DNA from 2 places in the Flavobacterium sp. 2755 genome. Region 1 is predicted to be linked to the other one. Evidence: riboswitches for the same ligand, from Rfam matches in the RefSeq annotation. Region 1 holds a riboswitch; the other holds the start of a gene.
What was found. Region 1 has a riboswitch for S-adenosylmethionine ahead of J2Y38_RS06540 (homocysteine S-methyltransferase family protein). Riboswitches for the same ligand answer to the same signal wherever they lie in the genome.
Positions count from the first base shown of each region.

Region 2: it holds a riboswitch for S-adenosylmethionine, as region 1 does, so the genes downstream of both, J2Y38_RS19750 (TlpA disulfide reductase family protein) here and J2Y38_RS06540 (homocysteine S-methyltransferase family protein) in region 1, are expected to answer to the same signal.

Region 1 covers NZ_JAVDTG010000002.1:631,268-646,637, forward strand. The annotation lists gene J2Y38_RS06515 (HEPN domain-containing protein) at 1-604, shown strand, start outside; gene cobA (uroporphyrinogen-III C-methyltransferase) at 597-1,370, shown strand; gene J2Y38_RS06525 (bifunctional precorrin-2 dehydrogenase/sirohydrochlorin ferrochelatase) at 1,471-2,052, shown strand; gene J2Y38_RS06530 (NAD(P)/FAD-dependent oxidoreductase) at 2,149-3,201, shown strand; gene J2Y38_RS06535 (hypothetical protein) at 3,333-4,151, shown strand; SAM riboswitch class I at 4,300-4,416, shown strand; gene J2Y38_RS06540 (homocysteine S-methyltransferase family protein) at 4,716-5,720, shown strand; gene J2Y38_RS06545 (NTF2 fold immunity protein) at 5,745-6,065, shown strand; gene J2Y38_RS06550 (hypothetical protein) at 6,146-6,589, shown strand; gene metH (methionine synthase) at 6,807-9,482, shown strand; gene metF (methylenetetrahydrofolate reductase [NAD(P)H]) at 9,573-10,529, shown strand; gene J2Y38_RS06565 (class I SAM-dependent methyltransferase) at 10,656-11,309, shown strand; gene J2Y38_RS06570 (dicarboxylate/amino acid:cation symporter) at 11,392-12,615, shown strand; gene J2Y38_RS06575 (pyridoxal-dependent decarboxylase) at 12,732-14,126, shown strand; gene J2Y38_RS06580 (TonB-dependent receptor) at 14,427-15,370, shown strand, end outside.
Region 2 covers NZ_JAVDTG010000009.1:188,981-204,350, reverse strand. The annotation lists gene J2Y38_RS19795 (SDR family NAD(P)-dependent oxidoreductase) at 1-4, opposite strand, end outside; gene J2Y38_RS19790 (DoxX family protein) at 275-661, opposite strand; gene J2Y38_RS19785 (Crp/Fnr family transcriptional regulator) at 832-1,404, shown strand; gene J2Y38_RS19780 (YceI family protein) at 1,725-2,279, shown strand; gene J2Y38_RS19775 (4-oxalocrotonate tautomerase family protein) at 2,285-2,503, shown strand; gene J2Y38_RS19770 (SDR family NAD(P)-dependent oxidoreductase) at 2,509-3,243, shown strand; gene J2Y38_RS19765 (nuclear transport factor 2 family protein) at 3,317-3,694, shown strand; gene J2Y38_RS19760 (nitronate monooxygenase) at 3,711-4,796, shown strand; gene J2Y38_RS19755 (hypothetical protein) at 4,863-5,417, shown strand; SAM riboswitch class I at 5,689-5,789, shown strand; gene J2Y38_RS19750 (TlpA disulfide reductase family protein) at 6,068-7,057, shown strand; gene J2Y38_RS19745 (aminotransferase class V-fold PLP-dependent enzyme) at 7,260-8,732, shown strand; gene J2Y38_RS19740 (NADP-dependent oxidoreductase) at 9,071-10,060, shown strand; gene metN (methionine ABC transporter ATP-binding protein MetN) at 10,547-11,578, shown strand; gene J2Y38_RS19730 (methionine ABC transporter permease MetI) at 11,571-12,224, shown strand; gene metQ (methionine ABC transporter substrate-binding lipoprotein MetQ) at 12,270-13,082, shown strand; gene J2Y38_RS19720 (hypothetical protein) at 13,190-13,996, opposite strand; gene J2Y38_RS19715 (response regulator) at 14,051-14,719, opposite strand; gene J2Y38_RS19710 (hypothetical protein) at 14,820-15,050, shown strand; gene J2Y38_RS19705 (sensor histidine kinase) at 15,159-15,370, shown strand, end outside.

The DNA of each region.
Region 1 (15,370 bases):
CAAAGTACCGAGTCGTAGAGGTCCTGATGCATTGCGTACCATTTTAAATGATTTTGATGCTAACGGAAGCGGACAAAAATTCCTAGATTATTATGATACAAAAGGAGAGAAATATTTCTATGAAATTTTAAAGCCTTTCGCAGACGTAACTAATTTAACAGAAGCTGATTTTGTAGATTGGGGTAACGCAGACAATTATGTAAAAGCAGTTGGAGTTGGAGAATGTGCCGGAGTAGTGATCGATTTAGTAGCGACATTATTGTTTGAAGCTAAAGAGAAATTGATCTTGGCTCAAGAATCTTTCGACGAGAAAAAATGGTCAGATGCAATTTATCATGCTTACGCAGGATTTGTAAATGGAGCAAAAGCGTTGTTATTGTCAGAAAACCAAAAAACAAATCATCATGCAGGAATTGTAGATTTGTTTGATACTGTTTTTGTTGAAAATAATAAAATCGAATTAAACTCAACTTTTAAAGACTTGGTTTACCAAATCAATAAAAATGAACCATCAGAAGCTTTCGCTAAAGATTATATTGCTCAGGCAGTAGTTTTCTTTGATAAAATCGAAACTTTCAGAGCTCAGGAACTAGAAAATGCTTAATATAAAACCCAAAATAACTTTAGTTGGTGCAGGTCCGGGCGATCCCGATTTACTTACGCTAAAAGCTGTAAAAGCATTGGCTGAAGCAAATGTGGTTTTATACGACGCTTTGGCCAACGAAGAAATTCTGGATTATGCACCCAAAAATGCAATCCGAATTTTTGTTGGAAAAAGAATCGGAAATCATGCTTATACGCAGGATCAAATCAATCAGCTGATTGTTGACAATGCTTTGACTTACGGAAACGTAGTACGATTAAAAGGCGGAGATCCTTTTATTTTTGGAAGAGGCGGAGAAGAAATTGATTTTGCAGAAAGTTTCGGAATAGAAACTATTGTAGTTCCAGGAATTTCATCTGTAGTTGCTGTTCCCGCAAGTCAAGGAATTTCAATAACAAAAAGAGGCGTTTCAGAAAGCTTTTGGGCGATTACCGGAACGACTTCTGATAGAAAATTATCTTTAGATGTAGCTCTAGCAGCACAATCTTCTGCAACCGTTGTGATTTTAATGGGAATGCACAAATTGCCTCAAATCATCGATTTATTTCAAAAAGAAGATAAAGGAAATTTACCCGTTGCGATCATCCAAAATGGAACAACAGCAGAAGAAAAAGTTGGAGTTGGAACAGTAGATTCAATTTTAGAAGTTGTAAAACAAAAAGAATTAGGTTCACCAGCTATTATTGTTCTTGGAGAAGTTGTAAGAGAAAGTAATAAGTTAAAAGGTTTTTACGAAGAATTTCTATCAAAAGAGATAGCAAGATAATAAAACATAGCCCGAGGTTTCAACCTCGGGAACGCATGGATATTTAATTCAATATGCATCAAAAAATCATCTAATTTTGTTTAGATGAAATTAAATTAAAATGGAACAGAACGAATTATATCCCATATTCTTAAAACTTCATAATCTGAATGTTTTAATTGTAGGCGGAGGAAATGTAGGTTTAGAAAAGCTTTCTTTCTTGTTGAAGTCAAGTCCGAATGCAAATGTTGAGGTAGTGGCAAAAGAATTTCATTTAGAAATTAAAGTTTTAGCCGAAAATCATCCTTCGATTACGTTGACAAAATCGAAGTTCAAAAAGAAAATGCTCAAAAAGCGTCACATGGTAATTGCCTGTACAGACGATTTGAAAGTGAATAAAAAGATTTACGAATTATCGAAAAAACGTTATTTGATTTGCAATATCGCCGATACGCCCGATTTATGTGACTATTATTTAGGCGGAATCGTAACAAAAGGAAATGTAAAAATTGCTATTTCAACCAACGGAAAATCGCCAACAACGGCAAAGAGATTGCGAGAGTTTTTCGAAGAAGTAATTCCGGACGATATAAATCAAATGGTTGAAAACCTCAATGAATATCGTAAAACCTTAAAAGGTAATTTTGAAGAAAAAGTGAAGAGAATGAACGAAATAACATCTTCGCTCAAAAATAAAGAGTAACATAACAGAGAAATGAATAATGATAAAAATCATTGTCAGGAGAATAAATTATTCGTTTCTTTGTATTATTAAGAATGATTATAAACAACAACCATAATGATTAAAACAGATATACTTATAATTGGAGCAGGCCCAACAGGTTTATTTGCCGTTTTCGAGGCAGGATTATTAAAATTAAAATGCCACATTTTAGATGCTTTGCCTCAACCAGGAGGACAGCTTTCAGAATTATATCCTAAAAAGCCTATTTATGATATTCCAGGTTTTCCAGAAGTTTTAGCCGGAGATTTAGTTGATGGTTTAATGGAGCAAATCAAACAATTTGAGCCAGGTTTTACTTTAGGAGAGCGTGCAGAAACAATCGACAAACAAGAAGACGGATCTTTCATTGTAACCTCAAACAAAGGAACTAAATTCCACGCGCCGGTTATCGCAATCGCTGGAGGTTTAGGAAGTTTCGAGCCTCGTAAACCACTTATCGAAGATATCGAGTTTTATGAAGATAAAGGAGTAAAATACTTCATCAAAAATCCTGAAAAATTCAGAGATAAAAGAGTTGTAATTGCAGGAGGAGGAGATTCAGCATTAGACTGGTCAATTTTCTTAGCAAACGTAGCTTCAGAAGTAACTTTAATTCACAGAAGAAACGAATTTAGAGGCGCTTTAGATTCTGTAGAAAAAGTACAGGAATTAAAAACAGCTGGAAAAATTAAATTAATCACACCGGCAGAAGTTATCGGAATTAATGGCGCAGAGCACGTAGAATCGTTAGATATCGAAGAAAACGGAGCACACCGTAAAATCGAATGTGATTATTTTATCCCGCTTTTCGGATTAACACCAAAATTAGGTCCAATCGGCGACTGGGGATTAGAAATCGAGAAAAATGCCATCAAAGTAAACAATGCATTAGATTACCAAACTAACATTCCGGGAATCTTCGCAATTGGAGATATCAACACGTACCCAGGAAAATTAAAGTTAATTCTTTGTGGTTTCCACGAAGCAACTTTAATGTGTCAGGCAGCATACGGAATAATCAACCCAGGTAAAAAATACGTATTGAAATATACAACAGTTTCTGGTGTAGACGGTTTCGACGGAACTCGTAAAGAAGCTCCAAAAGCGGTTGTTAAGGCGATTGTTTAATCTGAGATACTAAGGTTCTAAGGGACTAATTTTTATATAGAAAGCTCAAACTTTTAGTTTGGGCTTTTTCTTTTTTAAAACGTAATGGCTTAATCCATATCTTTAATGAAAAAATTGATTTAACTGCTAAAATGAGAAATATAATAATCCTGATCATGGTTTTCTTAAGTTTTTTAACGGGATGCCAAAAAACAAAAAAGGAACCAGTTAAAGCTAAAGTAAAAATCTCTGAAAAAAAGGAAACTGCAAGTCTACCTCATTTGTATGATGATCCAAAACTTGAAAAAGAAAAGGTTTTTATTTATGCTGAAGATGATTACGATTCATTGATATTTTCTAGAAATGAATTGAATAAAATTGAAAAGCTTTTCCCAGTTTTAAAAGCTGAATTTCCTTCAACCCCAAAAGAAGCTTGTTCAATTGAATTATGGGGAAATTATATTGATCAAAACGGAAAAGAGGAAAGTATAACTTTTAGCAGTGAAGCAGGAGAAGATCAATTTTGTTTATTGTATGCCTATTATCTTAAACAAAAAAATGGAGAAGAAAAATTTAAAAAAGAAAGAGAAATTTTAACCCAATCATATAAAGCAATTAATGGGCTTTATTGGAGGCTAAATTACGGAGGGACATATTTTGGTCATCAATATATAAGATTAAATGCTTCTGTAGAATATTCAATTTACCAACTAAAATCAAGCAAAGAATACTACGAAAAGAAATACAATTTTAAAAAGCAAAAAGATTTGTACATCAAAACGTTGAGACAATATGTTTCAGATGAAGAAAGTCAAAATGTATATTATCAGGAAGATCTTGGAAATAATAAAAAAAGAGCCAATGAAAGAGTCAAAGAGCTTCAAGAAAAAATCGATATTTTAGAAAAATTGATTACTAATTATTTCTATTTAAATCAGGTTCAAAATTTTGAAATAACATATTACAGATGAGGTTAAACTTATTGCTATTATTTTAGAATTTTAGCACTTAAAAAAAACTTAGAATCTTAGCATCTTAGAAACTCAGCACCTTAGAAAAAAAACATTTGCAAATCGAAAGCCTATTTCATACCTTTGCACTGTTCTTAAAAATTATTGTCAGTTATCACGAAAGGCGGAGGGATAGACCCGATGAAACCTTAGCAACCCTTTATCATAAAGAAGGTGCTAAATTCTACTTTATACGACATTTTCCAGTATTAAAGATAGATAACACAAATACATACTCGTATTTCTCAAAACTTTTCTCGATAACATATAATATTTACTGAAACAGATTCTGTATCAGGAGCGAATCATTGGCGCATTTTTGCAGTCAATAGTTCCCGCTTTTTGTTGCAATCTTTTGCTTTTTTAAAGAAAAAAATCAAAAGGATTTCCACTTCAATCGGGGCTAATAAGCTGACAATAGTGCATTTTTGGAATTAATGTGAAAAAATATCGAAGGCAAACAGAGCCTTCAAAATTAAAAATAAAAAAAGCTTTGTGCCTTAGCGCCTTAGCGGCAAATACAAGATGGCAATAACAATTCAAGAAGCAATAAAAAAAAATATCCTAATCCTTGACGGAGCAATGGGAACAATGTTGCAACGCTATAATTTCTCAGAAGAAGATTTCAGAGGAGAGCGTTTCAAAGATTTCCCGCATCCACTAAAAGGAAACAACGATTTACTATCCCTAACACAACCACAAGCGATTCACGATGTACACGCCGCATATTACGAAGCAGGTGCTGACATTGTAGAAACCAATACCTTCTCAGGAACGACAATCGGTATGGCCGATTATCACATGGAAGATTTGGTTTACGAGTTAAACTACGAATCGGCAAAAATCGCAAGACAAGTAGCCGATGAGTTTACCGCAAAAAATCCGGAAAAACCTCGTTTTGTAGCGGGTTCAATTGGGCCAACAAACCGTACGGCAAGTATGTCGCCAGATGTAAACGATCCGGGTTACAGAGCTGTAACCTTTGACGATTTACGAATTGCTTACAAAGAACAAGTAGAAGCTTTAATGGATGGTGGCTGTGACTTACTTTTAGTAGAAACAATTTTTGATACATTAAATGCTAAAGCAGCACTTTTTGCAATCGAAGAAGTAAAAGAAGAGCGTAATCTGGATATTCCAATTATGGTTTCGGGAACGATTACAGATGCTTCAGGAAGAACACTTTCTGGACAGACTGTAGAAGCATTTTTGATTTCAGTTTCGCATATTCCGTTATTAAGTGTAGGATTCAATTGCGCTCTTGGAGCCGATTTGTTGAAACCATATTTAAAAACATTAGCACACAATACAAGTTTTAATGTTTCGGCGCATCCAAATGCAGGATTGCCAAATGCATTCGGACAATATGATGAAACACCAGAGCAGACTCAGGCTTTCATCAAAGAATATTTAGACGATAATTTAATTAATATAATTGGTGGTTGTTGCGGAACAACTCCAGATCATATTCGATTAATTGCTGAGGTTGCAAAGGATTATAAGCCGAGAGTTGCGCCGGTAATTGCGTAACTCATGATGAGTTTTTCAATTAATATGAAGAAGATTTTGTTTTTGATTACTTTGATGCTTGTAAGTTGCAATTACACAACAAATACAGTTTTTCAGAAAAGCATTAAATGTAAAGATTGTTTAGTTACAAAAGAAGAAACAGCAGTCGGAATAGCGGAACCTATTTTATTTGAATCGTATGGTAAAGATCAAATAGAAGATCAAAGGCCTTATACAGTAACAATTGAAAATGATTCTATTTGGCATATTGAAGGGACTTTTAATAATATTGGTTTTGGAGGTGTGTTTGATATCAAAATCTCAGCAAAAAACGGTAAGATCCTTTATATGATGCATGGAAAGTAATTAGAATTGAATACTCTTTAAAGAGTTTCGAAGGAATATATATTAATAGCAACAGAATGTATTCGGTTGAAAATTAAAAAGTGGAAGAAAACAAAAGAGATTTAGATAAAATCAAAGGAGTTATAGGAATAGCCCTGCTTGCACTAATATTTCTGTTTAGTATTTTTTCAAATAAGAATGAAAAGAAGTATGATGAAGATGATGCAAATTTAAAAGGGGAAGCTATAGGACTTTCGACTAGATTTAAATATGGACGTAAGGTTACTTATTTACAATATTATTTTTATTTGGATAAAAAAATCATATCAAAAATTTCAGTCGCAAAGTATGATCCAGCACTTTTAAATAAATTTTATAAAGTGAAATATGATTTGAGTGATCTAGAAAAAAATAATCTTATTTTAGAAGAAGAACTACAACCTGACTCGATTACATTAGTCAAAGCGGGTTTTATAAAAACAAAATATTATTTCTATGATGCTGGAGTAACATGTAAATACATAGAAATGTCAAAATGGAAATAAATGTTCCGTAGTACTGCGTGAGGGATAGAAGTGAAAAGCCCACAGCCTGACGAAGGAAGAGCGAGGACTTGTAACGGATAGCCCGGCCGAAGGACACGCCCAAATTAAAATATTGAAAACGAATATACCTACAAGGCTTTAAAAACCTCGCAGGAAAGAAAATAGAATAAAAAACTTAGAACCTTAGTATCTCAGGATCTTAGTAACTTAGAAAGAAATGACAGAAAACAGAAGAGACCTTGTATTATCAGGATTAGAACCATTAATTATTACGCCGGAAAGTGTTTTTGTGAATGTTGGTGAGCGTACGAATGTAACAGGTTCGAGAAAATTCCTAAGATTAATCAAGGAAGAGAAATATGACGAGGCGCTTGATATTGCAAGACAACAAGTAGAAGGAGGAGCACAAATCATCGATATTAATATGGATGAGGGAATGCTTGACGGTGTTAATGCAATGACTAAATTTTTGAATTTAATTGCTGCAGAACCAGACATTTCGAGAGTGCCGATTATGATCGACAGTTCGAAATGGGAAATCATTGAAGCCGGTCTTAAAGTAGTACAAGGAAAAAGCGTCGTAAACTCGATTTCGTTAAAAGAAGGAGAAGAAGCTTTTATTCATCACGCTAGATTAATCAAACGTTACGGAGCAGCGGCAATTATTATGGCTTTTGACGAAGTTGGTCAGGCGGATAATTACGATCGTCGAGTAGAAATTTGTCAGCGTTCGTATGATATTTTGGTGAACAAAGTAGGGTTTCCTCCGCAAGATATTATTTTCGATTTAAATATTTTCCCTGTTGCAACGGGAATGGAGGAGCATAGATTGAACGCTTTGGACTTCTTTAGAGGAACAAAATGGGTTCGTGAAAACCTTCCTCACGCACACATCAGCGGTGGAGTAAGTAACGTTTCGTTCTCTTTTAGAGGAAATGACACGGTTCGTGAAGCAATGCACTCGGTGTTTTTATACCACGCGATTAAAAACGGAATGACGATGGGAATCGTTAATCCGGAAATGTTGACGATTTACGATGATATTCCGAAAGATTTATTAGAACACGTTGAAGACGTAATTTTAGATAGACGTGACGATGCTACAGAACGACTTTTGGATTTTGCTGAGAACGTAAAAGGCGAAGTAAAATCAGATGAAAAAGCAGTTCAGGAATGGCGTTTTGGAACGGTTCAAGAGCGTATTACGCATTCGTTAGTAAAAGGAATTGATGCTTTTATTGAAGAAGATGTTGAAGAAGCACGTTTGGCTGCAACGAAACCAATTGAAGTTATCGAAATCAATTTGATGACGGGAATGAATGTCGTTGGAGATTTGTTCGGAAGCGGAAAAATGTTCTTGCCTCAGGTCGTAAAATCGGCTCGTGTAATGAAAAAAGCCGTTGCTTATTTACTACCTTATATCGAAGCAAGTAAACAAGCCGGAGACAAACAAGGAAACGGAAAAATCCTGATGGCAACTGTAAAAGGTGACGTTCACGATATTGGTAAAAACATCGTTTCGGTAGTTTTGGCTTGTAATAACTATGAGATTGTAGATCTTGGTGTTATGGTGCCTCCGGAAAAAATTATTGCCGCTGCGATTGAACATAATGTAGACATTATTGGATTAAGCGGATTAATTACACCTTCGCTTGACGAGATGGTGTATTTGGCTAAAGAATTAGACAAACAAAATATTAAAATCCCGATTATGATTGGTGGGGCAACAACTTCACGCGCGCATACAGCCGTGAAAATTGCACCTCAATACAGAGAAACTGTAATTCACGTAAACGACGCTTCGAGAGCCGTTACTGTTGCAGGAAACTTGTTGGATCATAACCGAAAAATATACGCAAGCGATATTCGTGCAGAATACGATTCTTTTAGAGAAACATTTTTGAATCGTTCAAGAGATAAAAACTTCCTGACGATTGAAGATGCTCGTAGAAATAAATTACCATTGGATTGGTCTGAATATACACCGACTAAGCCAAAAGTAATTGGCAAACAAACCATAGAAATAGAACTGGATGTTTTGGTTCCGTATATCGACTGGACGCCATTTTTTCAGACTTGGGAATTGTACGGAAAATATCCGGCAATTTTAACGGATGAGGTTGTGGGAGAACAAGCAACTTCTGTTTTTGCTGATGCTCAAGCGATGCTTAAAGTAATCTTAGAGGAGAAAAAGCTAAAAGCAAAAGGTATTTACGGAATTTTCCCTGCGAATCAGATTGATGATGACGATATCGAATTACGCGATGAAAACGGAAAAGTTTTGGAGAAATTCTTAACGCTTCGTCAGCAGTCGCAAAAAACAAAAGGTGCACCAAATATCGCTTTAGCCGATTTTATTCTGCCAAAAGAAAGCGGAATAGAAGATTATATGGGTGCTTTTTGCGTAACAACTGGTTTTGGTGTAGACGAATGGGCGGCGGAATACGAGAAAAATTTAGACGATTACAATTCGATTATGGTGAAAGCGCTTGCCGATCGTTTTGCTGAGGCTTTCGCCGAATATCTTCACGAGAGAGTTCGTAAAGATTTTTGGGGTTATGATTCAGAAGAATCTTTAACCAACGAAGAATTGATTAAAGAAAATTATAAAGGAATTCGTCCGGCGCCAGGTTATCCGGCTTGTCCAGATCACTTGGAGAAACCAACGATTTGGAAGCTTTTAAATGTAGCCGAAGAAATTGGAGTTACCTTGACAGAAAGCATGGCGATGTGGCCGGCTTCATCAGTTTCTGGATATTATTTCGGAAATCCAAAAAGTAGGTATTTCGGACTCGGAAAAATAAAAGAAGATCAGGTAGTAGATTATGCTAAACGACGTAATGTTCCAACTGATTATGCCATGAAATGGTTAAACCCTAATATAGCAGACTAATAAAAGTTATTTTGGTTTCAGGTTTCAGGTTTCAAGTTCTCTACAGCAACTTGAAACTTGAAACCTAAAACTTGAAACAAAAAATAAAAAATGAAAGTAACAGAGCATATAGAAAACGCCAAAGGAAAAACATTATTCTCATTTGAAATTATTCCGCCTCAAAAAGGGAAAAGTATTCAGGAATTATACGATAATATTGATCCGTTAATGGAGTTTAAACCGCCATTTATTGACGTAACAACCTCTCGCGAAGAGTATATTTATATTGATAAAGGAAACGGACTTTTAGACAAAAAACTGACTCGTATGCGTCCGGGAACGCTTGGAATCTGCGCTTCTATAAAACATAAATACAATGTAGATACGGTTCCGCATTTGCTTTGTGGCGGATTTACACAAGAAGAAACAGAATATATGCTTGTTGATTGTCAGTATTTAGGAATCAATAATGTAATGGCGCTTCGTGGTGACGCGATGAAAGACGAACAATCTTTTGTACCGAAAGCAGGAGGAAATCATTACGCAGTTGATTTGGTTCGTCAAATCAAAGATTTAAATTGTGGAAAATATCTGCACGAAGTGATGGATATTGATAATAAAGCGGACTTTTGTATTGGTGTTGCAGGTTATCCTGAAAAACATTTAGAATCACCTTCTTTACAATCAGATTTAAAAAGATTAAAAGAAAAAGTGGATGCAGGAGCAGATTATGTGGTAACACAAATGTTTTTTGACAACTCAAAATATTTTGCCTTTGTAGAAAAAGCAAGAGAAATGGGGATAACAATTCCTATTATTCCTGGAATTAAGCCAATTGCTGTTCAAAGACATTTACAAGTTTTACCGCAAATTTTCAGAATCGATCTTCCAGAAGATTTAATCGATGCGGTTGATAAATGCAAAAATAATGCTGAAATCAAACAAGTCGGAATCGAATGGGCGATTCAGCAATCATTAGAATTAAAAGCAGCTGGCGTTCCGTTTTTACATTATTATTCAATGGGTAAATCGGAGAATATTCGCCAGATAGCGAGTCAGGTTTTTTAAGGTCATTGCGAGGACGAAGCAATCTCACGCTGCATATTTTTGTTAGTGCGGTTGCTTCGTTCCTCGCAATGACAAACGAAGCTTGGAATTTGGATTTTTTTAATTTGGAATTTAACTTTTACAATCATGAGACAAGAAGAACTACAAGCCATAGCCTCGCAATTAAAACATCCATCGGGAGAAAAAGGAATCGAAATGGGGAATATGATGAACGAAACGAACATCAATATGACAAAACATTCGATTCAAAACCTCAATATCTCCAAAGAAAATAAAATTCTGGAATTAGGTCACGGCAACGCTGGCCACCTAGAATTTTTATTCGATCAAGCAGAAAATCTGAAATATTACGGCTTGGAAATGTCGGAATTGATGTTTCAGGAAGCACGCCAAATCAACAGAAATTTTGTTTCTCAAAAACTAGCTTTCTTTTCACTTTACGACGGAAATACTATTCCGTTTGAAAACGGATCTTTCGATAAAATATTTACCGTAAATACCATTTATTTTTGGCAAGAGCCAGAGAAATTGCTTTTAGAAATTTACAGAGTTTTAAAATCAAGCGGAAATTTTTGTTTGACATTTGCTCAGGAAGATTTCATGAAGCAACTTCCGTTTACGCAATTTGAATTTGAGCTTTACAGTTCTGAAAAAGCACAAAAACTAATTGAGAAAACGCCTTTTAAAATTGTTTACATGGAAAGTCAGACAGAACAAGTAAAAAGCAAAACAGGCGAACTTGCTGAAAGAGTTTTTACCACAATTGTTTTGGAGAAGTAACAAAGCGGTTTTTTGGCAGTCTTTTTTTGTGTACTTTCATTCTTCATTATTAATCTTTCTGAATTATAATCCTTATTAAATTATGGAAGTTAAAAAAATCAATTTTTTACAGAATTACAGCAGTATACTTTTACTTCTTGGGGGTATTATAGTTGGGAGTATTTTTGGATTAGTGTTTGGAGAGAAAGTTTTGGTAATAAAACCACTTGGTGACATTTTCCTGAATTTACTTTTTACCGCTATTATTCCACTTATATTTTTCACGATTGGTTCTTCCATTGCTAATCTGGAAAGAACAGAAAAACTAGGAAAACTGTTTGTGATTATGATACTGGTTTTTTTAGGGACAATTCTTATTTCAGGAATTGTAATGATTTGTGCTGTGTACCTTTTTCCAATTCATCAGGATATTGCGATTACCAAAGTTCCATTTGAAAAGATTGAATCAGGATCAGCTGGAGATCAAATTGCGAAACTGCTTACGGCAAATGATTTCTTCGAACTATTGTCGCGAAAAAGTATGCTGGCATTGATTATTTTCTCCTTTTTAATTGGCTTTGCAACATTGCAGTCGGGAGAAAAAGGAAAGGCTTTTAAGAGCTTTCTGGATTCCGGAAACGAGGTTATGAAACAGCTATTAAACATCATAATGAAATTTGCGCCAATTGGTTTGGGAGCATATTTTGCTTATCAAGTTGGTATTTTTGGTCCGCAGTTGTTTGGTGTTTATGCAAAACCTATGGCGGTTTATTATGCGGCCTGTATTTTCTATTTCTTTGTGTTTTTTAGTTTATACGCACTAGTCGCTGGCGGAAAAAGAGCTTTTAAAGTTTTTTGGAGTAATAATATCACGCCTTCATTAACAGCAGTTGGAACTTGCAGCAGTATTGCAACGATTCCGGCAAATCTGGATGCTGCACAAAAAATGGGAATCCCGTCGCATGTTCGCAATTTGGTCATTCCGCTTGGTGCACCTTTGCACAAAGACGGATCGAGTATGTCATCCATTTTAAAAATAACCTTTTTGTTTGCTATGTTTGGCAAAGATTTTACAGATCCAATGACTATTCTTCTGGCTTTAGGAATTACTGTAATAGTTTCAATAGTCGAAGGAGGAATTCCAAACGGAGGTTATATTGGCGAAATATTGGCCATTACCGTTTACGGTTTCCCAATGGAACAAGCACTTCCAGTTGCTATGATTTTGGGAACTTTGGTTGATCCAATTGCCACTTTACTAAACGCAAACGGTGATGTAATCTGCTCGATGATGGTTTCGAGATTCTCCGAAAAAACCAAGTGGTAGCTTCGGTATAAAAATTTTCCTTTCAAAAATAATTCTTAAAATAACTTTATCTCGCATGTAAAGGCTTCGACTTCGCTCAGCCTGACAATGACGCTGATCAAATAACTTATGTAAATATGAACACAATACTACAACACGATCTAAACGATTTAGAAAATATCTTAGAAAAAGCAAAACAACAAGGGATTGATTTCCTTAATAATCTTGAAAATATTCCAACATCCAATACCAATAAAATTGATCCCAAACGAGATTTAAACGAGTTAGGTTTAGGTTCAGAAAAAGCTTTAAAAGAATTTAATGAAAGATTAGCGCCTTTATTAGTTTCGTCTCCAGGCCCTCGTTATTGGGGATTTGTAACGGGAGGATCAACTCCGGCTTCTATTGTTGGTGACTGGCTGGCAACAGTTTACGATCAAAATACACAATCGATAACATCACAAGGAGGAAATTCTGCTTTAATAGAATTTGAAACGATTAATTTATTATTACAATTATTAGAACTTCCAGACTCTTTTTTGGGCGGATTTGTAACGGGAGCAACAATGTCAAATTTTACCAGTTTAGCTGTTGCGAGACAATGGTTTGGAAAACAATTGGGAAAAGATTTTGCTAAAAACGGAATTTCAGAAGCCATAAATATCTTAACTGCAACGCCGCATTCTTCTTCCATAAAATCATTATCAATGTTAGGAATTGGAAGTCAGAATTACACGGTAGTTAAAACAGTTGAAGGCAATCGTGAAGCAATTGATATTGCTGATTTAGAATCGAAAATTAAAGAATTAAACGGAAAACCTTTCATCTTAATTTCAAGTGCCGGAACCGTAAATACTGCAGATTTTGATGATTTTGAAGCTATTTCAAATCTAAAAGAAAAATACAATTTCTGGTGGCATATTGATGGCGCTTTTGGTGGATTTGCAGCAGTTTCAGAGAAATACAAACATTTTGTAAAAGGCTGGGAAAATGCCGACAGCATTACAATTGATTGTCATAAATGGCTGAATGTACCTTATGAAAGTGCTTTTTATTTAATTAAAAAAGAACATATAAACCTGCAGATTGAAACATTTCAGAATTCGAATGCACCATATTTAGGAAATCCGCTGGAGAATTTTAATTATTTAAATGTTCTTCCTGAAAATTCACGTCGTTTGAGAGCACTGCCGGTTTGGTTTTCTTTAGTAGCTTACGGGAAAGAAGGTTTTTGTGATATTATCGAAAAGAGTACTTCATTGGCACTTCATTTTGGAAATGCCCTTATTGAAGATGGTAATTTTGAACTTCTTGCTCCAATTCGGTTGAATAATGTTTGTTTTACTTTAAAAGGAGAAAGGAATCAGGATAAAGCAGGCGATTTTTTAACGAAGCTAAATGATACTGGAAAAGTATTTATGACACCGACTGTTTACCAAAATAAAAAAGGAATCCGAGCTTCATTTGTAAATTGGAGAACTACTGAAGAAGATATTAAAATAGTTTTAGAAAAAATGAAACAGCTTATTTAAAACACTAAAAAAAACTTTTTTTACAAAGTCCTGTTAACTTATGGTTAGCAGGACTTTTTTTATGGGGTTTGTAAGTTTTTTAATGTATTTAGAAATTGTGATTTTAACTTATTTTCAATTTTATCTAATTAAAAATTAATTTAATATTAATCAAATCTTAAGAATTGATATGTTTTTTTATTGATATTTTATTTTAAAGGTTAATTTTATTTTTATTTAGAATAATTAAAAATAAATTTGTTTTTAATTGTATTTGTATGTTAATTTTGTGCCAAATTTAATTTAAATCAAATTAATATAATGCAAATAAATAGACTGTTAATCCTGATTTTATTGTTCTTCATTTCGCTTCAGGGTTTCTCACAAAATAGCAAAGTAAACTTAAGTGGTGTTGTTTTAGGAAATAATGGAAAACCTGCTGAAGGTGTTTCGGTGGCATTAAAAGGCACATCTTATTCAACTTTAACAAACGAAAAAGGAGAATTTGAAATTAGTGCTGTACCAGGTAATTATACTTTATCGATTACTTATGTTGGTTATAAATCAAAACAAACCAAAATAAATCTGGACCAGTCTAAAACACTTCCTACTATTACCATCGAAGAAGATATGGCGGCTTTAGAAGAAGTTCAGGTTAAAGGAAAATCTAAAGTGCAGCGTGTTCGCGAAGAAGCCTTTAATATTACTGCGGTTGATTTGAAACAGCTTTATAATACTTCTGCCGATTTAAATCAGGTTTTAAATAGAACTACTGGAGTTCGTGTAAGAGAAACAGGAGGAATGGGGTCTGAGTTTAAATTTACTTTAAATGGTTTTTCTGGCGATCAGGTTAAATTTTTCTTAGATGGAATTCCTATTGATAATTATGGCTCATCGTTTACCTTAAATAATATTCCTGTAACAATGGCAGAACGTGTCGATGTTTATAAAGGAGTTGTTCCGGTTGAACTTGGCGGAGACGCGATAGGCGGTGCCGTAAATATTGTGACAAATAAATCGGCTAATAAATTTATTGATGCTTCTTATAGTTATGGTTCTTTCAATACCCATAAAGCGGCAATCAACACACGTTTTACAAGTAAAAATGGTATAGTTGCTAATTTGAATGCTTTTTTAAACTATTCAGACAACAGTTATAAAATTGATGCACAAATTCCGGATTCTTTTTCAGGAGTTTACGGACCAGAACAAAAACTCAAACACTTTCATGATGGTTACAAACAGGGAACTATTATGGCCGAAGT
Region 2 (15,370 bases), on a different contig from region 1:
TCATTGTAATTGTGTTTTTAAGTTCATTACAAATTTACGTCAGTAATGGAGGTTGTTGTTTTGTTGAAAAGCTCAAAATTATTTGTTTAAAGGCTCGAAGATGTTTTGCCACGAAGACACAAAGGCACTAAGTTTTTTTTGCCACAGATTAAAAGGATTAATAGGATTTTTTATTTCACGCAGATTTAAAAAGATTTAAGCAGATGTGCGCAGATATTTTTAAATCTGCGTGAAATAAAAACTTTGCGTCTTCGCGACTTTGTGGCGAAAAAAATTAGTTAACTGTATAAGTTGCAGTATATAATCTTCTAAACATTATATAAGTAACACTTACCATAACAAAAGCAATAATAGCATCAATAGTTGCAGGGAAACCTAATACAACCAATTTTGAAAAGAAAGCGAAAATGATATCAAAAAATACTCCCGCAAATACCCATTCTTTTAATCGTAATAACCTATTCGGAATTAATAAAGTGATGACTCCTGAAACTTTCATTACTCCTAAGATGTAAATAAAATGAGCTGGGTAACCTAATAGTTGTGTAATTTCCCAAACTAATTTGTTGGTTGTAAGTTCAAAAAATCCGCTGGCACCAAACCATAAAGAAGTTAAAATAATTCCTGTCCAATAAATAATTTTTGTTGTTTTTGCATTCATGATTTTAAATTTTAAGTTGTTAAACAGGACAAATTTGCGGCAACGGCAATCGATTTCATATTCAAATTTTGGTGAAACGGACAAATTCAAATCCGAAATAGACAATCAATAAGTTCATTTGATTTTATAACTTTACAAAAGATTTTCAAACCCAATAGTCACCATTTAAAATGGAAGCCAAAACACTTTTAAAAGAACATATCACCAAAACAGTTTCGCTGACAGAGGAAGAGTTTGATTATTTCTTTTCGCATTTCAAACCATTATCTTTTAAAAAAGGGCAGACGATTATTAGCGCAGGCGATAAAGTCGATTGTGAGTATTTTGTGATTTCGGGTTGTCTGAAAGCTTTTTATATAAATGATGAAATCAAAATGTACATTTTGCAGTTTGCCATGCCAACTTGGTGGACATCTGATTATAATGCACTTTACAACCAAACTCCCGCCGCTATAAATGTTGATTGTATTACGGACGCCGAAGTGCTTTGCCTTTCTAACAGCGACCGCGAAAAACTCTGCGCCGAATTTCATCAGGTGGAACATTTCTTTAGATGGAGAACGAACAAAGGTTACATAGCATCTCAAAAAAGACTTTTATCTTTTATGAATAATAATGTCAAAATTCGTTACGAAGAACTTTTGGCTTTATATCCTCAATTATACAATTTAGTTCCGAAGCATTTAATTGCGGCTTATTTAGGTGTTTCGAGAGAAACCCTTAGCCGACTTTATAATTCTTGATTTTAGCCCACGGATTTTACGGATTCATTTTTTTGTTTTGCGCATATTTGGTTTCTCACAGATTTTCGGATTGAGCAGATTATTTTACTGCTGAGAAATATTGCCTGTGGTTTCAACCACAGGGATTTAGATTATGACAAAACTTTGCGTTCCAGCGGTTGAAACCGCTGGCTATGTTTTAAATTCTACATCAATATAAAAACCTTTGTCTCTTTGTCTCTTTGACCCTTTGAACCTAAAAAATAAGAATGTGATCTACATCACGTAACCGATTTCCATAGTCGCCGTTCCTTTGTACTGTACTTTTAAATACAATAAAAATGGAAACAATAAATTTTGAAATCGTAAGCTCAAACAGCAGCGTAGAATGGACTGGTAGAAAAGTTACTGGTGCACATAATGGTACAATTGGTATCAAAAATGGTAGTTTCATCTTTAATGATGGAAAAATAAAAGGAGGAAATGTTGTTATTGACACGACTTCTATTAAAATTCTGGATGTAACAGATCCGGCAACGAACACTCAATTTGCAGGACACCTTGCATCTGATGATTTTTTCTCTATCGAAAAATTCCCAACAGCAACATTAGATATTTTAAGCGTAAAAGAAATATCAGGCACAACGTATCATCTTGAAGGAAACCTGACTATAAAAGATATTACACATCTTGTTGGGTTTGACGTGCAGGTAAACAATGACAACAACACACTTTCACTTGGAGGTAAATTGATTATCGATCGTACCAAATACGATATCAAATTCCGTTCAGGAAATTTCTTCAAAGATTTGGGAGATACCTTAATCTACAATGACTTTGAGCTTGATTTTAATATCACTGCCGAAGCTGTTTTTACAGGACAATCTAAAAACTAATTATCATGCCTTACGTAAAAATCGAATTGACCCGCGAAGGAGTAACACGCGGGCAAAAACAACAATTAATCAGCGGCATTACCAACCTGATTACAGAAGTATTAAATAAAGATCCGCATTTGACTCACGTTGTGATTCAGGAAATTGAATTAGACGATTGGGGTTATGCAGGAGAACAAGTATCAGTATTAAGAGAAAAAGGCATAACAGCCGACAAAAAATAAACATCATGAAAAAACAAACAATAATCGTTACCGGAGCAGCTTCTGGTATCGGAAAAGGAATCGCTAAATATTTCTTAGACAGAGGCGATAATGTGGTTATAAACTCAGTTACAGCAGCTTCATTAGAAAAAACTTTCAACGAATTTGGCGCAGGCGAAAACCTTGCAATGTTTGCAGGAGACGTAAGTGATAAAAGAACCGGAGAACAATTGGTTAAAATTGCTTTAGAAAAATTTGGTTCTGTAGATGTATTGGTTAATAATGCAGGGATTTTTGCAAGCAAACCATTTTTAGAAGTGGATGAAGCGTATTTAGATACATTTTTGAAAACCAACCTAAAAGGAACTTATTTCACTACACAATCAGTGCTTCCGCAAATGCTAAAACAACAAGGCGGGGTTGTAATCAATATTGGAACTCCATTAGTAAATCATGGTTTAGGCGGATGGCCGGCTTCGGCTCCAATTGCAAGTAAAGGAGCAATTCATGCTTTAACGATTCAGTTAGCAGCAGAATTTGGGAAACAAAACATTCGTTTCAATACCGTTGCGCCGGGTGTAATTCGTACGCCAATGCACGGAGATAACGCAGATCAAAGTGCCGGTTTGCATTTATTAAACAGAGTAGGTGAGATCGACGATGTTTCTGAAATGGTCTACACAGTTGCCAAAAGCAATTTTATTACCGGATCAATCATCAATGTGGATGGTGGAAAAGGTGCAGGACACAATTTAAATTAAGGTGAAAACGATATTATTAACTGCTTTTATGCTCTGGAGTTTTCAGGGCATAAAAGCTCAAAATACTAATAAAATGGAAAATCAAATAGAAATTCAGGCTATTACCGATGCAATAGAAAACTATTACTTTAAAGGTATTTATGAAGGTGATGAAATCTTGCTTGGGAGTATTTTTCAACCTGGAACATTCCTTTTCGGAGATATAAACGGACAACCGTACTTCAAAACCGTTGATTTGTATTTAGACGGCGTTAAAAACAGACAAAGTCCAAAGGATTCAGGAAAACCTTTTAAAGGTGAAATTTTGCATATAAGCGTTGTAAATTCTATCGCTGTAGCGGAATTAAATGTTAAAATGTACGACTTTAATTATAGGGATTTTTTATCTTTCCATAAGATTAATGGCAAATGGCTTATCGTCAATAAAATGTTGACTGATACCAATAAATAACTTAAATTTTGAAGCTATGTGGTACAATACAAAAGCTAAGGAACTGTTAGGAATTGATTATCCAATTTTGCAAGGCCCTTTTGGAGGCAATTTATCAACGGTAGAATTAACGGCGACGGTTTCTAATCTTGGCGGATTAGGCGGTTATGGAGCTTACACTTTAAGTCCGCAGGAAATTTATGAAGTTGATAAACAAATAAAAGCAGCCACGGATAAACCATACAATATTAATCTTTGGGTTTCAGATCATGATATTCCGGATGGAGGTTTAACCGATGAACAATTTGAGAAAACAAAAGCACTTTTTAAACCTTATTATGACGAGTTAGGAATTCCGTTACCGGAAAAACCTGCACCGTTTCAATCGAGATTCGAAAACCAGTTACAAGTTATTTTAGATGTTAAACCCAAGGTCTTCAGCTTTATGTTTGGCGTTCCTTCAGATGATGTTTTAGAACAATTTCGAAGATCAGGAATTGTTACCGTCGGCGCGGCTACAACGCTTGATGAAGCTATTTTTCTGGAAAGTAAAGGTGTAGATATGATTATTGCTTCTGGTTTTGAAGCTGGCGGACACCGACCTTCTTTTTTAACCAATGCCGAAGCATCTGTAACCGGAACTTTTGTTTTACTGCAGTTAATGCGCGAAAAAATTAAAACTCCAATCATTGCAGCTGGCGGAATTGCCGACGGAAAAGGAGTTGCCGCAGCCTTAACATTAGGCGCAAGCGCAGCCCAAATAGGAACGGCTTTTTTAGCTGTCGATGAATCGAATGCATTGCCTATTCACAGAGAAATGTTATTTTCTGATGCTGCAAAATATACAACACTTTCACGCGCATACACCGGAAGACTCGGACGCGGAATTACAAGCCGAATTGCAAAAGATATTATAGGAAAAGAATCGAATATTCTGCCTTTTCCATTACAAACTACTTTTATTTCTCCTTTGAGAAAAGCAGCACTCGATCAGCAAAAATGGGATATGATATTATTTTGGGGAGGACAAATTTCGCCAATCTTAAAGCATACAAAAGCAAAGGAATTGATGCATTCATTGATTGAAGAAACTACAGCGTATTTTGATGGATTAAAATCTTAACTTTAGGTTGTTTTAATTAACAAGCTTTGGAGAAAATCACTGTAATTTCAAATCAATAATTTTTAAATGAAGTTAAAGAAGAATATTAAAATTGAATCGGCAAAAATAGGAAAGGATAAAAACCATTCTTTGATAAAATGCGACTTCAAGGTTTTAGAATTAGAAAAGTTCTTGAAAAGAAAAGAATATTTTTTCAAAAAAGACGGTATTAATTCAGATTATATTCTATTGGTTTTATCTTCTGAAAATAAAGGTTATAAAATATATTTAGGAGATTCGGCTTATGAAAAATCAATTGATAAAAATATTAAATTACTTAAAGAACATATTTTTATTCAAAACAAAAAAGTTACTTATAAGGAATATTTTGTTGTTCTGAAAAAAGATGATTTCATAGAAAATGAAGCTGTATTTTATGAATTATTCTCCTTGTTTAGTTTTTTATTGATTGCCGAATTAAAAGAAAAGCTCTCCAAAGATGATTTATTAAAAAAAATAAATAGATTTAGTCTTTATGGAATTTTCAATTTTAAACGATGGTCTGGTATTTCGAACGACCAGCTTTTTTTTGATGTTGATCATAACTGCGGAACACTAAAAAATTATGTTGTTCAGCTTTAATACAAACTCATTTCAAAAACGGAATGAGTTTTTTTATGCTTTTTCTACAGTAAAAAAGCAGAATTAGTCAATTTTATTCTATCAAACGTATGAATTTCCATTATAAAATAAGGAATTATTAAAATTTATTATTCTGTTTTAATTGTCTAAAAATCAATCATTTGTATTTCGTGTAAAATGTTTTTCAAATAAAATTCAAAAAAAATAATTTTAAACACTACTAATTCGGTAGAATTAATATATATTTGTATCACAGAAAAATTCTGAATGATACTTATCCAGAAAGACTGAGGGAGCAGGCCCTATGAAGTCTTAGCAACCTGTTATCGAATAAGGTGCTAAATCCTTCCCGTCTTGCGGGACAGATAAGAAAGATTGGCGCAAATCTGAATAAGATCATCATTGTTGAAATTATTTATTTTTTAAAATGAAAACCAAACTACATTTTTTACACGACAGTGACGAACTTTTGAATTCAATCTTCGAAGAATATAGTCTTGCCGGTTTCCGAATGCGAAAGCATTAAACTCTCTCTCATTTCTTTTAAATACCATTTACTAAAAGCCTTTTTATATCGGCTTAAAGGAATTCTTTTGCCCCAATATTAAACTATAATAAAAATCATATCATCACCTTAAAATCAAAATAAAATGAAAAAAATACTATTAGGTTTTGCCTTATTTCTTGGAGTTGCACAAACTCAGGCACAAGAAAATAATTTACAATTAAAAGGAACTGTTGTCGATACAGTTGCTCAATATGTGTATTTGCAAAAATTCCACAATAAAATGTTTACCACAATTGATTCGGTAAAAGTAAAAGACGGAAGTTTTAGTTTTAAAACTAAAGTAAAAACTCCAGAATTATATGGTTTAAGCGTAAACACAGAAGATTCTCCATTGTATATTTTCCTTGAAAAAACGCCAATTACAGTAAAATTAAGTCCGAAGAAATATTATACAAGTTCTGTAGTTGAAGGTTCTGAATCTCAGAATTTATTTGATTCCTATAAAAAATCAAAAGATGTAGAAATCAGTAAATTCATTACAGAAAATCCTAAATCTATTGTTTCGGCTTATGTATTGTACAGAAACTGGTCGTATAGATTAACGCCGGAACAAATTACTCAAAACATTGCTTTGCTTGATAAAAGTCTGCAAAGTACCACTTACGTGAAAGAACTTAAAGAACTGGTTACTGTTTTAGACGGATTAGCGGTTGGTAAAAAAGCCCCAGATTTTACTGCTAATGATCCGCAAGGTAAACCAGTTCGTCTTTCAGAAAATTTAAAAGGATATACTTTAGTTGATTTTTGGGCTTCATGGTGCGGGCCTTGCCGAAGAGAAAATCCGAATATCGTGGCGGCTTACAAAGAATATCATGACAAAGGATTTAACATTGTAGGTGTTTCTTTAGATAAAAAGAAAGAAAACTGGATTAAAGGAATTCAGGATGATAACTTGACTTGGACTCATGTTTCTGATTTACTTTTCTGGAATAGTGCTATTGCAAAATTATATGGAGTAAGAGCGATTCCTGGGAATTATTTAGTGGATTCAAAAGGAATAATCGTGGCAAAAAATCTTCACGGAGAAGAATTGCAGACTACACTAAAATCACTTTTAGAAAAAAAGATTTAGAAGACTATTTTCATTTTTGTCATTCCGAGGAACGAGGACCCGAGCGATAGCGAACTGGCGAAGCAATCTTCACAAGAAACTCGACAATCATAATTGACAATCTTTGCAGAGCTACTTGCGAAGATTCCTCGTTCCTCGGAATGACAAACAGAACTTATATAAGCCCAAATAATAAATTTAGTTAATTAAAATGATAAAGGAAATGAATGCTATTGAGACAACAACAGAACCAATCGAGTTGGAGTGTTACTTCTCTAAATTTAGAGAAAATACAATAGGAGTAGATCACCGCTTTAAATCCGTTTACGGAAAGCAAAACCTGCTTTATGCAGATTGGGTTGCCAGTGGTAGATTATACGCTCCAATTGAGGATATTATGCTCAATAAGATTGGTCCAATGATTGCCAATACGCATTCACTTTCTAGTCAGACAGGAAAGACTTCAACGCACGCTTATCAATATGCGAGAGATATCATTAAGAAATCAGTAAATGCCAATGAATCTGATGTTTTGGTGACAACCGGAACCGGAATGACAGCAGCTTTATCAAAATTACACCGCATTATGCGTTTGCGAAAAGAGTATGAAAATGATAAACCAGTTGTTTTTATTACGCATATGGAGCATCATTCGAATCAGGTTTCGTGGTATGAAACCAATGCCGATGTTGTTATTCTGCCTCCAGACGAAAATAATTTAGTTGATCCCAAAATCCTTTCCGAAGAAATTAAAAAATACGCTCACAGAAGCTTAAAAATAGGTTCGTTTACGGCTTGTTCCAATGTTACAGGAATTATTACGCCTTATCATGAATTGGCTAAAATCATGCATCAAAACGGCGGACTTTGTTTTGTTGATTTTGCAGCTTCGGCACCGTATGTCAAAATCGATATGCACCCAAAAGATACGGAACAGCAATTAGATGCTATTTTCTTTTCTCCGCATAAATTCTTAGGCGGACCGGGAACTTGCGGTGTTTTGGTTTTTAATGAAAAATTATATCAATCTGAGTTTCCCGATAATCCGGGCGGAGGAAATGTAAAATGGACGAATCCGTTAGGCAGATATTGTTATAGCGAGGACAAAGAAGTTAGAGAAGATGGCGGGACACCAGGCTTTCTACAAGTAATAAGAGCTGCTTTGGCTTTAGAATTAAAAGATAAAATGGGAGTGGCAAACATCAAAAACAGAGAAAAAGAACTGCTTGCTCTTTGTTTTTCAAGACTTCAAAAAATAAAAGGTTTGTCTATTTTAGGAGATTTAAAAACAGAAAGAATCGGCTGTGTTTCTTTTATAATCGAAGATATTCACTATAATTTAATCGTAAGGCTTTTAAATGACCGTTTCGGAATTCAGGTTCGCGGAGGCTGGTCATGTGCAAGTACTTATGCGCATTATTTGTTTAATATAAACGAAAAGAAATCGGCGCAAATTACAAACGAACTTCTGGAAAGAAATCAAACTAATAAACCGGGCTGGGTGCGTTTGTCGCTGCATCCAATTACGACAAATGATGAGCTTAATTTTATCTGTGACGCAATTGAACAAGTATCTTTACATTATAAAAAATGGCAGAAAGATTACGAGTATTATTCGGTTACAAATGAATTTGAAAATCCTGAAATTAAAGAAACTATAGCGGAAGAAGTAAATGAATGGTTTAAGCTGGATTAAATGTTTAAACACATAGAAACATAGATTTTTTTAGTTTGTATAAAAGTTGATAAAAAGAAACTAGTTTCTAACACATAGTTATGTTTGTTTAAACAAAGGAAATGTAAAAAGTTTGTTTGTCATTCCGAGGAACGAGGAATCGCACAAGAAACTCCGTACAGAATGTTGCCAATCTTTGACGAGTTGCGAGTGCGATTCCTCGTTCCTCGGAATGACAAATACTGACTAGCTATGTTTGTTTAAACAAGTGAAACGCCTTTTACCACAAAGAAAAACTATGTCTCTATGTGTTTAAAAAAAACTTAACAGCTATACTTTTGTATAACAAAACGATAAAAATGAAAGCAATTGTATTACAGGAAAACCGGGAATTTCAATTAGAAGATGTTGAAATTCCGCAGCCCTTAGATCATCAGATTCAGGTAAAAATTAAAGCTTCAGGTTTTAATCCGATTGATTATCAAATGACAGAAGACGGATCAGAAAGAAAGCTTTTGCATTCTCCAATTCTGGGGCGGGAATTCTCCGGAGTTGTATCGGCAATTGGTAAAAACGTAAGTGATTTTAAAATTGGTGATGCTGTTTTCTGCGGATCAGGAAGCATGGGTTCTAACGGAACTTATGCCGAATATATTTCTGTTCCCGAGGCAATTGCAGTAAATAAACCTTCTAATATTTCTTTTGAAGAAGCGGCAGCAATTCCGTCAGCAGGATTAACAGCTTTGCAAGCTTTTAAACGTATCAATGCCAGTTTTTCTGATTCGATATTGATTACCGGAGCTGCGGGCGGGGTTGGGAATGTATTTGTTAAAATATTGATAGCAAATGGCTTTCAAAATTTTGTAGTGACTGCCGGAAATGAAAACAGCATTAATGCATTAATTGACCTCGGTGTAAAACCAAAACAAATCATCAACTATAAAAAAGAAGAAATATACGAAGCTGCTCTTTCTTTAAACGGAAATAAAAAATTTGATATTGCAGTTGATTTGGTTGGAAATAGTGTTGCAGAAATTGCAGCAAAACTTTTGAAAACCAACGGAATTTATGTTGATGTGACGAATTTTTCGACTCCGGAATCTCGAGGAATTCTTTTTTCAAAAGGCGCTGCAATCTTAAATATTTCTAACTACGCATACGGACTTGAAAAACGCTACGATTATTATAAAAACGGATTGAATTCGTTACGATTACTTTTAGAACAGCAAAAGATTACACCACCCGCTATTTTAATAGTTGGAGAACTAGAAGTAAATACGGTAATAAATGCACATACAATACTCCGTGAAAATAAAACGGAAGGAAAAAAGTTAATCATGAAAATTTAGATATTTTTTCACGCAGATTTGGCAGATTTAGGCAGATTTTAATAGTAAAATGCCAAAAAAAAGTAATCTGCTCAAATCTGCCAAATCTGCGTGAAAGAATCTTTTTAATCCTTTAATCTGTGGCAAAAATTGGCGATAATCTGTACGGAGTTTCTAGTGCGATTCCTCGTTCCTCGGAATGACAAATTGGTCGTTTAAACAAAGTAGAGAAGCTTTAAATCAAAGCAATCGTTATAGTAATCTACTATTTTGATAGGTTAATAAAAGTTTTAATGGTTTTTATATTAAAATTAAAATTATCTGTTTAAATTTGCAGCAACAATGAGAAATAATAGCCAGAAAATGAATAATTATTATAGCTGCAGCATGATGTGCTGTGATGCTTTATAATTGATTTGGCTTATATATAAAATAATATTATTTATTTCAAAAAGCCTTTCAAATAATTATGAAAGGCTTTTTTGTTTTTAAACCTGAATTAAACAAATGATTGAATTAAAAAACGTTACCAAAACTTTTCATCAAAAGGACAGAATCGTTTCTGCTTTAGATGATGTTTCGCTAAAGGTGCCGCCTGGGAAAATTTTTGGTGTTATTGGAACTTCGGGAGCTGGAAAAAGTACACTGATTCGATGTGTGAATCTTTTGGAAAGACCAACTTCTGGAGAAATTATTGTAGATGGAAAAGCTTTGCAGCAATTATCAAATGCTGAATTGGCGATTGAAAGAAGACAAATCGGAATGATTTTTCAACACTTCAACCTGCTTTCTTCGAGAACAGTTTTTGATAATGTTGCTTTCCCGCTTGAATTGGTTGGAACTCCAAAAACGGCGATTAAAACTCGTGTTTTAGAATTACTGCAATTAGTTGGTTTAGCCGAAAAAGCAAACGATTATCCGGCAAGTCTTTCTGGCGGACAGAAACAAAGAGTTGCGATTGCGAGAACATTGGCAAATAACCCAAAAGTTTTATTGTGTGACGAAGCGACAAGTGCGTTAGATCCCGCAACCACACGTTCAATCCTGAATTTACTGAAAGACATTAACCGTCGTTTAAATATTACCGTTTTGTTGATTACACACCAAATGGAAGTCGTTAAATCGATTTGTGATGAAGTGGCGGTAATCAGTCACGGAAAATTAATAGAGCAGGGAAGTGTAGGCGAAATTTTTGCCGATCCAAAACATGAATTAACAAAAGAATTTATTGCTTCGTCGCTTCATTTAGAGATTCCAGACGTTTATCAGGAAAAACTACAAAAGACAGATAACGGAAGCTTAAATCCGTTATTAAAGCTTGAAATGACTGGAAAATCAGTTAATGAACCTGTGATTTCAGAGGTTTCAAGATTGTTTGATACCAATTTCAAAATCGTTAGCGCGCAGATGGATCAGGCCGGAGATGTGAACTTTGGCGTTATGCTGATTGAACTATCTGGAAAACGCGAAAACTACGACGCTGCCATTCAATATTTTATTTCAAAACACATTAAAACAGAAATCATAGGTTATGTCTGATTCTATTATCACTTTATTATTAAATGGAACCTGGGAAACTATTGTTATGACTTTTGTGTCTGGCTTTTTCGGTTTCCTAATCGGACTTCCAACGGGAGTTTTACTTTTCCTTACCCGAAAAAATCAAATACTGGATCAGCCAGTTTTAAACAGAACTTTATCGGTTATTGTAAACGTTTTTCGTTCGATTCCATTTATTATTTTAATTGTTTGGATGATTCCGTTTACACGTGCTATTGTGGGAACTTCAATTGGTGTAAGCGCTGCTTTGGTTCCGTTAAGTATTGGCGCAGCACCGTTTATTGCCCGTTTGGTCGAAAACAGTTTATTAGGTCTGCCATCAGGTTTAATTGAAGCTGCAAGAGCTTTAGGAGCAACACCTTTACAGATTGTATATAAAGTGTTACTTCCGGAAGCTTTGCCATCATTAATAAACGCAGCGTCGATTACTTTAATCACTCTTGTGGGTTATTCTGCAATGGGTGGAGCAGTTGGAGCCGGCGGTTTAGGACAAGTTGGTTATCAATACGGATATATTGGTTATGATGCCGTAACGATGAATTCGGTTTTGGCATTATTGGTGATTTTGGTTTTCCTGATTCAGTTTATTGGAGACAGGTTATCGAAACATTTTGACCACAGATAATTATCAATTAAAAATTAGGAATTAAAAATTAAAAATAGATTTGTCATGAAAATAAATTTCTTGAAAACAGCCGGAATTTTAGCTTTATCATTAGTTTTAGTGAATTGCGGAAAAAGTAAAAACAACGATCCGCATTTTATTAAAGTGGGTGTAGCTTCCGGGCCTGAATTAAAAGTTGCCGAGGCAGCAAAAAAAGTAGCCAAAGAAAAATTCGGACTTGAGGTAGAATTGGTTTCTTTCAACGATTATGTAATTCCAAATGAAGCTTTAAGCCAAGGAGATATTGATGCGAATGCTTTTCAGCATAAACCTTATTTAGATGAACAATCTAAGCAACGTGGTTATAAGTTGGCAATTATCGGAAATACATTCGTTTATCCGATTGCGGCTTATTCGAAGAAAATAAAAAACCTTTCTGAGTTGAAAAACGAAAGCACGATTATTATCCCAAATGATCCAACAAACGGCGGACGTTCTTTATTGCTTTTACAGAAAAACGGTTTATTAAAATTGAAAGATGGTGTTGGTTTGTTACCTAAAGTAACGGATATAGTAAGTAATCCTAAAAACTTAAAAATATTAGAGTTAGAAGCGCCTCAATTACCTCGTGCTTTAGATGATGCGAATGTTTCAATTGCAATTATCAACAATACTTTTGCTTCTGCAGCTGGATTAGTTCCGTCTCGTGATGCTTTATTTGTTGAAGATAAAGATTCTCCTTATGTAAACTTGGTTGTTAGTCGTGAGGACAATAAAAACGAAGAAAAAGTAAAACAGTTTTTACAGGCTTTTCAATCTCCGGAAGTTGAAGCTGCAGCGGAACTTGAGTTTAAAGGCGGCGCTGTGAAAGGATGGTAATAATAATTGTTAATTGTGAGTTGTTAATTGTGAGTTGTGAATTGAACTTTGACAACTAACTATTTGATATAAAAAAAGGCAGATGAAAATTGTTTCATCTGCTTTTTTTATTTTAATGTGGTATTTTTATCGGTAATTTCAAACCATGGTATTTTAAATTTACCTTTCATTAAATACACTTTTAATTCCTCATTTTTGTAATGACTATCATATTGCATTTGTGAAACGGAAATTTCGTGTGGTGCAATTTGTTTTCCCCAAGGCGTTAATTTTAAATAGTATGTGTGTCGTTTACCGTATGTCATTCTTTTTTCTAAAATGGAAGTATTAAATATTTCTGGCTTTGATGTATCGTATACGCAATTTAAAGATATATACGAACCATAGGCATAGCTAAAAGATAAAATTAATAAAGCCAAAATGCTTATAAAATTATTCGTTTTAATAAATTTAAATTCCTCATTACGAAAAAGTAAAAATGCTATCCCAAGAAATGCAATCACAAAAATAGGTACCCACACATTAGTATAATCTAAAATTTTAAAATCTAAAAAAGATCTTGTGATAACAGCTGTAATAGTTGAAAACACTCCAAAAAGAATACTGGGATATGTGGTATTTTTTCTTCCTTCAATTCTAATTAAACCTTTATAATAATTTAAAAGAAATACACATAAAACAGGGAAAATTATGGATGCAATTAATGCATATTTGTAATGATCTATAAAAATGAATGTCCAGATTCCAATTCCTATACCTGCAAATTTAGTTATTGCAGCGACCTTTTGAGCTTTTTTTAAGTTTGCCTCTCTTTCATTTTTATCTTTTCCAAATTTTGGATTATTTAAGATTTCATGTTTTTCTTTTAGTTCCTGTCTTAAATCAAGAGTAGAATCTTCTTTTATTAAAGGCATAATGATTTTAGTAGTTGTAGTAATAATGCGAATGCAAAACTAAGAGAAAAAGATTTATATAAGCCCCAACTGTCTCGCTTTATTAATAAGCTCTGTATCGCCGCCTTTTTCTAATAATAAATGACTTTTAATATTCGCTTTTCGTTTTTCAATTGAACTCATTGAAAGCGGAATATGATTGGGAATATTAACGGTTTTAACGCCTTGTGATAAAAGAATTAAAATCTGGCTGTCGTATTCGTCCCAATTTAAGTTTCGGTGCGTTAATTTCTTCTGAGATTTTACAATCTCATCACTGTAAATTATTTCCCCTTTTAGAATTTTTTGACAGATAGTTGGGAAAGATTCAAAATTAACTTCACTTTTTGATATAAACCCGTCGGGAGCAATAGTTTTTATAATTCTGTTTACGATGAAGGCTTCGGTATGCATTGTCAGTAATAGAATTTTGCATGAAGGAAGCACTTTTCTAATCGTTATAGCCAAATCAATACCATCGGTAATATTGAATTCTTCATAAGGCGGCAGATTAACATCCAGAATGGCAAAATCCAGCTTGGTATTTTGTTTTTCGAGCAGCATTATTTTTTTATAAGCAGTCTCGCAATTGTATTTTTTTAGGAAGGTTGGTTCAACTGTATCAAAGCAATCGTCAGACAGTAGGTTAACATAACTGTCTACCGTCATAGGATGATCATCAACAATTAAAATATTAAGTGACATTATAGTAAAATTTAAACAAAATTAAACAATCTTACGGATTTTCCGTAAAATATGCAACTTTTTTGGATGTTTTTTTGCAAAAACATAAAAATAACATACCATGAAAAGTAAAGTAATTCGTATTCTTTTTGCATCAGTTTTAATGATGAATTTATCTTGTACAACTGATGATCTTGACAACCAAGATTTTAATTCAACCGAAAAAAAAAAGCTAAATGATCAAAGCAAAGATGAAACTATTAACTCCAAAACTGTTGACTCTTTAAAAATCAGCTATAATTTACAAATGAGTGCTCCAGATGGAGATCCGCTAAATCCAAAAATTAAATAAAACATGTTCGACTCTATTTACTGAAGACTATAATACTGATATAGAAGTATTATAGTCTTCTTTATTTATAATATATTTGAATTTAATTTATAAAGTATCATTTTGAGATTGAAGTCGAAAATATATATTCCAATACTTCTATTAACAATAGTAATTTTATTAGTGTTTTATCATAGGAGAGATGAATTAAAAATTAGAAATCAAAATCAAAATACTTTTGATACGGAATACTTTAATAAAATTTCAGGAACAGAAAAAGAGAAATATTTAGATTCTCTTATTAATAATTTAAAGCATCTAAAAAATGACTCCATTGTTAG